2 regions of the Geobacillus lituanicus genome follow, and region 1 is predicted to be linked to the other one. Evidence: riboswitches for the same ligand, from Rfam matches in the RefSeq annotation. Region 1 holds a riboswitch; the other holds the start of a gene.
The links. A riboswitch is a leader RNA that binds a small molecule or an ion and turns the genes downstream of it on or off. The one in region 1 is predicted to bind S-adenosylmethionine.
Positions count from the first base shown of each region.

Region 2: it holds a riboswitch for S-adenosylmethionine, as region 1 does, so the genes downstream of both, mtnW (2,3-diketo-5-methylthiopentyl-1-phosphate enolase) here and metK (methionine adenosyltransferase) in region 1, are expected to answer to the same signal.

Region 1 covers NZ_CP194773.1:2,971,003-2,975,144, reverse strand. Annotated here, with positions in the region: gene pckA (phosphoenolpyruvate carboxykinase (ATP)) at 1-1,182, opposite strand, end outside; SAM riboswitch class I at 1,651-1,765, shown strand; gene metK (methionine adenosyltransferase) at 1,895-3,106, shown strand; gene ACR1UW_RS15175 (gamma carbonic anhydrase) at 3,175-3,717, opposite strand; gene tbcS (tetraprenyl-beta-curcumene synthase) at 3,937-4,142, shown strand, end outside.
Region 2 covers NZ_CP194773.1:1,232,156-1,236,297, forward strand. Annotated here, with positions in the region: gene ACR1UW_RS06220 (carbon-nitrogen family hydrolase) at 1-470, opposite strand, end outside; gene ACR1UW_RS06225 (pyridoxal phosphate-dependent aminotransferase) at 569-1,744, shown strand; SAM riboswitch class I at 1,885-1,993, shown strand; gene mtnW (2,3-diketo-5-methylthiopentyl-1-phosphate enolase) at 2,072-3,313, shown strand; gene mtnX (2-hydroxy-3-keto-5-methylthiopentenyl-1-phosphate phosphatase) at 3,310-3,972, shown strand; gene ACR1UW_RS06240 (methylthioribulose 1-phosphate dehydratase) at 3,969-4,142, shown strand, end outside.

The DNA.
Region 1 (4,142 bases):
GAAGCACGTTGAGAACGTTGCTTCCGGTTCGGTGACGCCGCGTTCGGTGCCGGCGAGCTTGCTTGTGTAGCCGCTTAAGAAATGGTACATCGCCTGTTCGCGCGTCAGCTTGCTGATCGGCGGCAGGACGCCGAACGCATCGGCTGTCAAAAACACGATCGTGGACGGATGGCCGGCGACGCTCGGGTCGATGATGTTTTGGATCGCCTGAAGCGGGTAGGCGGCGCGTGTGTTTTCCGTCAGCGTGCCGTCGTCGTAATTCGGCACCCGCGTCGCGTCATCGAGAACGACGTTTTCGAGCACCGCGCCGAAGCCGATGGCGTCAAAAATTTGCGGCTCTTTCTCGCGCGATAGCTTGATGCATTTCGCATAGCAGCCGCCTTCGATGTTGAAAATGCCGCGGCTTGACCAACCGTGTTCGTCATCGCCGATCAAGCGGCGGTTCGGGTCGGTCGAGAGCGTCGTTTTTCCCGTTCCCGACAAGCCGAAAAAGAGGGCGACGTCGCCTTCCTGCCCGACGTTGGCCGAGCAGTGCATCGGCAGGATGCCTTGTTCCGGCAGCACATAGTTCATGACCGAGAAAATCGATTTTTTCATTTCGCCGGCATACTCGGTGCCGCCGATCAACACGGTGCGCCGTTCAAACGAGATGATGATGAACGCTTCCGAGCGCGTCCCGTCCACCTTCGGGTCGGCTTTAAAGTTCGGCGCGCAAATGACGGTGAATTGCGGCTCGTGCGCGGCGAGCTCCTCGGCGCTCGGGCGGACGAACAGCTGATGGACGAACAAGTTGTGCCAGGCGAATTCGTTGACGACTTGAATCGGCAGCCGGTATTTCGGATCGGCGCCGGCAAAGCCTTTAAAGACGAACAGTTCATCTTGTTTCATTAAATAATCGAGCACTTTGTCGTACAGTTTCTCAAACGTTTCCGGAGAGATCGGCTGGTTGACCGTTCCCCAGTCGATCGTTTGCTTCGTGGACGGTTCTTCGACGATGTATTTGTCTTTCGGCGACCGCCCCGTGTACTTGCCGGTTGTCACGGCAACCGCCCCGGTGTGGGTCAGCCGTCCTTCGTTCCGCTGCAATACTTTCTCGACGAGCTCGGCGGCGGACAATTGGTGATGTACGTACGGTTTTTGCAGCAATACATCCAGCTTATTTGTCATGTTTGCGATCCCCATGTTCACAACCTGCCTTCTTTTTGTAATCACTCTTGAAAATAGTATAACACATTTTTATTAATAGTCCATACTAATTGTGTGGGTTTTTTTGAACTTATTTTGCCTATTTTTCAGATTTTGCACGCTCTCCCGCCTGGGCTTCAAGCGGGAGGCGGCCGTTCCCGGGTTGTCTTACTGTCTTGCTATTAAGGAAGCAGGCAGTGATGACCCAAATCGGCAATACGTTTGCCAAATCCGCCTCGTCTTGTTCAAGCATGCAGCCGGAAGCGGCACGTTTATATAGACGCGCTCCCCTCCTATACAAAACAAAGGGGCTGCGTTTAGCTTCCCTTTGTTTTATGGAGGCAAGGGAAAGGCGCTCATTCCTCCTTTGCTTGGGTTCGTGCGCGGAAGCGGGATGATAAAAAATTCACTTCTGCGGTTGACTTTGTTCCTTCAATTGCGATAAGATAATTCATTGAACGGATACTCTTATCCCGAGCCGGTGGAGGGACAGGCCCGATGAAGCCCAGCAACCGTCACAACTGGACATGTGTGAAATGGTGCTAACCTGTGGCAAGGCGCAGTCCTTGAACGATAAGAGTGAAAGGAAGCAATACGATTGCCATGACCTTTCCTCAGCCGTTACAGGAAAGGTTTTTTATATTGCGAAGGGAAAAAGGGAAATGAGTTCCGTGTCGCCACATTATGTTAAGAGGAGGAAACAAACCGAATGTCAGCCAAACGCCGCTTGTTTACGTCAGAGTCTGTGACAGAAGGACATCCGGATAAAATTTGCGACCAAATTTCTGATGCCATTTTGGATGCCATTTTGGAAAAAGACCCGAACGCCCGCGTCGCCTGCGAAACGAGCGTGACGACCGGGCTGGTGCTCGTGAGTGGGGAAATCACAACATCAACGTACGTGGACATTCCGCGCATCGTCCGCGATACGGTCCGGGAGATCGGCTACACGCGCGCCAAATACGGATTTGACGCCGATACGTGCGCGGTGCTGACGTCGATTGACGAACAGTCGCCGGACATTGCGATGGGGGTGGACCGGGCGCTTGAGGCGCGCGAAGGTCAGATGACTGACGAGGAAATTGAAGCGATCGGCGCCGGCGACCAAGGATTGATGTTTGGGTTCGCCTGCAATGAGACGGAAGAATTGATGCCGCTGCCGATTTCGCTTGCGCACCGCTTGGCGCGTCGATTGGCGGAAGTGCGTAAAACGGACGTCTTGCCGTACTTGCGGCCGGACGGGAAAACGCAAGTGACGATCGAATACGATGAAAACGGCAAACCGGTGCGCGTCGATACGATCGTCGTGTCCGCGCAGCACCATCCGGAAATTACGCAAGAGCAAATCGAGCGCGACATTAAGGAGCATGTCATCAAACCGGTCGTGCCGGCCGAGCTGCTTGATGAGAACACGAACTATTTCATCAACCCGACAGGACGGTTTGTCATCGGCGGTCCGCAAGGGGATGCTGGGCTGACGGGGCGGAAAATCATTGTCGACACGTACGGCGGCTACGCCCGCCATGGCGGCGGTGCGTTCTCGGGCAAAGACCCGACGAAAGTCGACCGCTCGGCGGCGTATGCGGCCCGCTATGTGGCGAAAAACATCGTTGCGGCAGGACTGGCCGACAAATGCGAAGTGCAGCTCGCCTACGCGATCGGCGTCGCCCGTCCGGTATCGATTTCCATTGATACGTTCGGCACCGGCAAAGTGTCGGAAGACATTTTGATTGAGGTCGTGCGCAGCAACTTCGATCTCCGCCCGGCGGGCATCATCAAAATGCTTGACCTGCGCCGCCCGATTTACAAACAGACGGCCGCTTACGGGCATTTCGGGCGTACGGACATCGACTTGCCGTGGGAGCGCACTGATAAAGCGACGACGCTGAGAGAACAAGCGCTGGCGCTGGCGAACAAGTAAGGCCGGACGGCGCGGATGCGCGAGTCGTTTCAGGCGTCGGCAAACGCAACAGAACAAGAGCTGCCGGATTACGGCAGCTCTTTTTCGTGAGGACGCGCGGCTTGCTGCAGCGCTTTGTAATATTGCCCTTTTTCCACATATTCGCGGCGGATGCGCTCCATTTCGCGGAGGTCGTCTTCCGTCAGTTCGCGGACGACTTTGGCCGGGCGGCCGAGGGCGAGCGTGTTGGGCGGAATTTTTTTGCCCGGCGGCACTAAACTGCCGGCGCCGATAAATGCGCCTTCCCCGATTTCCGCGCGGTCCAAAATGATCGAGCCCATGCCGATGAGCGCGTTTTTTCGGACGATGGCGCTGTGCAAAATGACTTGATGGCCGACGGTTACCCCGTCTTCAATGATAAGCGGATTGTTTGGACTTTGATGCAAAATTGAGTTATCTTGGATATTGACCCGGTTGCCGATCACCGTCGGCGCCACGTCGCCGCGGATGACGGTATTGAACCAAATGCTCGTCTCTTCGCCGATCACGACATCGCCGGTGATCGTCACATAGTCGGCGATAAAGGCGGAGGCGGCGATTTGCGGCGTTTTTCCTTTGTACGGATAGATCATGGGCGTTCGTTCCTTTCTATGGCAAAATCGATCGTTCACCATGTATTGTACAACGAGGCGCCCAAATCGCCAACGAAAGCGAACGCGCCCTTTCGGTTTGCTTCGGTCTTGAAAATGGAAATACTAGAGGATGAAGCTGGCAAAGACGGCGTATCCGCCCCTTTGCCGATGACAGGTTAGGCGACAAGATCACGGTGTTTTGCGCCCGAGGTGAGCGAATTGAAAATCCCGACACACCCGATTGCGTTAATGAAAATGGTTTATCGCGATGTATTCCCTCTCGTCCACCGCGAGCTTGCCTATTGGCGGCGCCAGGCCGAGCGCATTCCCGACCCGGAGCTTCGGCGCCAGGCCTTGGCGAGCATCGCGTCGAAAACGTTCCATTGCGAAGGCGGCTCCATTTTGGCGCTTTTGGCCGGAGAAAA
Region 2 (4,142 bases), 1.5 Mb from region 1:
GCGCGAATCCACTCCGGAAATCGGATGTCATAGCAAATGACCCCAGCGCACGGCAGCCCGTCAAGCGAGAACAAGCCTGGCTCGTTTCCCGGCTGCAAATACAAATGTTCATCCATCAATTGGAACAGGTGAAGCTTGCTGTATTCGCCGACGATTTGGCCATGGCGGTCGGCCACGATCATCGTGTTTGTCACGCCGGCGGCTGTTTTTTTGGCGACCGAACCGGCGACGAAATGGACGCCGTACGTTTGCGCCAATCGGGAAGCGAGCGCCTTCGCCCGTTCGGCGCCTTCGTCGGCAATTTCATCCAGGCGCGTCAAATCGTAGCCGGTCGTCCATAACTCTGGCAGCACGATGATGTCAGCGCCGTCTTTGGCAGCGGATTCCACGGCCTGTTCGGCTTGCTGTTCGTTTTTTGCTGGATCGCCAAATGCAATGTCAAGCTGCAGGCAGGCGATGCGGATCGTCATGAGCGTTCACCTCGGAAAAAAATTTTTCTTTACATTTTGCTTTTAACGATATATGATGTTGCACTAGAATTTCAAGAATTTTTGAGAAGGTGTGGACGATGACGATCGAATTTCCCTTTTCCGAACTGCTTGAACAGCTGCCGAAGCAGTTTTTCGCCTCGCTCGTGGCGAAAGTCGGTGCGAAGATCAAGGCGGGTTATGATGTGATCAACTTAGGGCAGGGCAATCCGGATCAGCCGACGCCGGCGCACATTGTCGAAGCGATGCAGAAGGCAGCCGCGAACCCAAAATACCATAAATATTCGCCGTTTCAAGGCTACTCGTTTTTGAAAGAAGCCGTAGCGGCGTTTTACGCGCGCGAGTACGGGGTGACGATCGACCCGGCCCGCGAGGTCGCCATCTTGTTCGGCGGCAAAGCCGGGCTTGTCGAGCTGCCGCTTTGCCTCGTCAACCCGGGCGATGTCGTGCTCGTCCCGGACCCGGGTTATCCGGACTATTGGTCGGGAATCGCGCTCGCCCGCGCGCGGATGGAAATGATGCCGCTTGTCGCGGAGAATGGGTTTCTGCCGGATTATTCGGCCATTCCCAGGGCGGCGGCCGACCGGGCGAAACTGATGTTTTTAAACTATCCGAACAACCCGACCGGCGCGACGGCGACGAAGGAGTTTTTTGCTGAAACGGTGGCGTTTGCGGAAAAGTACGGCATAGCCGTTGTGCATGATTTTGCCTATGGCGCGATCGGCTTTGACGGCCAAAAGCCGGTCAGCTTTCTAGAAGTGGACGGGGCGAAAGACATTGGCGTTGAAATCTACACGTTCTCGAAAACGTACAATATGGCCGGCTGGCGCGTGGCGTTCGCTGTCGGCAATGAGCGGATCATCCGTGCCATTGAGTTGTTGCAAGATCATTTGTACGTCAGCTTGTTCGGCGCCGTCCAAGAAGCGGCGGCAGCTGCGCTCCTCGGCCCGCAAGACTGCGTCGCGGAGCTCGTTGCCTTGTACGAGGCGCGCCGCAATACGTTTATTCATGCTTTGCGCGCGATCGGCTGGGAAGCGCCGGCGCCGTCTGGATCATTTTTCGCCTGGCTTCCGTTGCCAAAAGGCGCATCATCCGCCGAATTTGCCGATCTGTTGCTTGAGCGGGCGCACGTCGCCGTCGCCCCAGGCATCGGTTTTGGAAAACACGGCGAAGGGTATGTGCGCGTTGGATTGTTGACCGATGAAGCGCGGCTTCGCGAAGCGGCGGAGCGGATCGGCCGGCTCGGATTGTTTTGAAAAAAAGAGCGGCAATGAACCGTTGACGGGACAACGTTGACCAGGCTGTTTTGAAAAAAATGATTGACAACGGCGGCAAAGGCTGTCATAATTCAAAGTAAATTTGCCAATCGTTTGACAAGTGCATAAACGAGCAGGCTTTCTTATCAAGAGCAGGCGGAGGGACGAGCCCAATGAAGCCCGGCAACCGGCTTGGCGCACGCTAAGCACGGTGCTAATTCTTGCAGCGGAAACGCTGGGAGATAAGAAGAGCGCCATGAATGAATGACGCCTCTTCTTAGGAAGGGGCTTTTTTATTTCGCCATATATTGTAAAGAGGGATGGACGATGAGTGCAGTCATTGCGACGTATTTGCTTCATGATGAACACGATATTCGCCAAAAGGCGGAAGGAATCGCGCTCGGCTTGACAGTCGGCACATGGACCGACTTGCCGCAGCTAGAGCAAGACCAGCTTCGCAAGCATAAAGGGGAAGTCGTTGCGATCGAAGAGCTTGGCGAGAGCGAGCGGGTAAACGCCTATTTCGGCAAGCGGTTGAAGCGGGCAATCGTCAAAATCGCTTACCCGACCGTCAACTTCAGCGCCGATTTGCCAGCATTGTTGGTGACGACGTTCGGCAAGCTGTCGCTTGACGGGGAAGTGCGGTTGCTTGATTTGGCATTTCCGGAAGAATGGAAGCGGCAGTTTCCGGGGCCGCGCTTTGGCATCGCCGGCATTCGCGAAAAGGTCGGAGTGTACGACCGCCCGCTGTTGATGAGCATTTTCAAAGGCATCGTCGGCCGCGATTTGGCGTATTTGACATCAGAGTTGAAAAAGCAAGCGCTTGGCGGCGTTGACTTGGTCAAAGATGACGAAATTTTGTTTGACAGCGATCGTCTGCCATTTGCGAAGCGCATTACAGAAGGCAAAGCGGCGCTCGAAGAGGTGTACGAACAAACAGGCAAGCGGACGCTGTATGCCGTCAACTTGACCGGCAAAACGTTTGAACTGAAAGAAAAAGCGAAACGGGCGGCTGAGCTTGGCGCCGATGTGCTGTTGTTCAACGTGTTCGCCTATGGATTGGACGTCCTGCAAGGGTTGCGGGAAGATGAAGAGATTTCCGTTCCGATCATGGCCCACCCGGCGTTCAGCGGCGCGATCACGCCGTCGGAGTTTTACGGCGTCGCCCCGTCGCTCTTGCTTGGAAAGCTTTTGCGGCTTGCCGGCGCCGACTTTGTTCTGTTCCCGTCGCCGTACGGCAGCGTCGCCTTGGAGCGCGAGCAGGCGCTTGGCATCGCCCGGGCGCTGACCGATGAACAAGAGCCGTTTGCCCGGGCGTTTCCAGTGCCATCGGCCGGCATCCATCCGGGCTTGGTGCCGCTCCTTGTCCGCGATTTTGGCCTTGACAGCGTCGTCAACGCCGGCGGCGGCATCCACGGCCACCCGGACGGGGCGATCGGCGGCGGAAAGGCGTTTCGCGCCGCCATCGACGCAGCGCTGGTCGGCCGTCCGCTTCGTGAAGCGGCGAAAGACAACGAGGCGCTGCAAAAGGCGATCGACCGCTGGGGCGCTATTGAGGTGGAAGCATGACGAAACAACTCGTTCTTTTTTGCGATTTTGACGGCACGATCACGGAAAACGACAACATCATCGCGATTATGAAACAGTTCGCCCCGCCGGAGTGGGAGGCGCTAAAGGACGACATTCTCGCCCAGCGCATCTCCGTTCAGGAAGGCGTCGGAAAAATGTTTTCGCTTCTTCCGTCAGCGCTGAAAGGGGAGATTGTTGACTTTTTGCTTAGCACCGCCCGCTTGCGCGAAGGGTTCCGCGAGTTTGTCGCATGGACAAAAGAGCAAAGCATCCCGCTCTATATCGTGAGCGGCGGCATCGACTTTTTCGTCTATCCGCTGCTTGAAGGGCTCATTGAACCGGAGCGGATTTTTTGCAACGGCTCCGATTTCAGCGGTGAGACGATCCGCATCACATGGCCGCATGCATGTGACAGCCGGTGCCAAAACGGCTGCGGCTGCTGCAAGCCGTCGCTATTGCGCAGGCTTGCCCGCCCGGACGGGTATCACGTTGTCATCGGCGATTCGATCACCGACTTGGCGGTGGCCAGGCAAGCCGACTATGTGCTGGCGCGCGATTTTCTGCTTGAAAAATGTCAAGAGCTTGACCTGCCGCACGCGCCATTTGCGACGTTTTTTGACGTGATGGATGCGTTGCAGCGAATGGAGGTGATCGTATGAGCATCGTCGTGAAAAAGTGGAACGAGCTTGCGGAAGTGAAAGCCGAACTCGCCGCCCGCGATTGGTTTTTCGCAACAAGCGGCAATTTGTCGATCAAAGTGACGGACGACCCGTTGACGTTTTTGGTGACGGCGAGCGGCAAGGATAAGCGGAAGCAAACGGATGAGGAC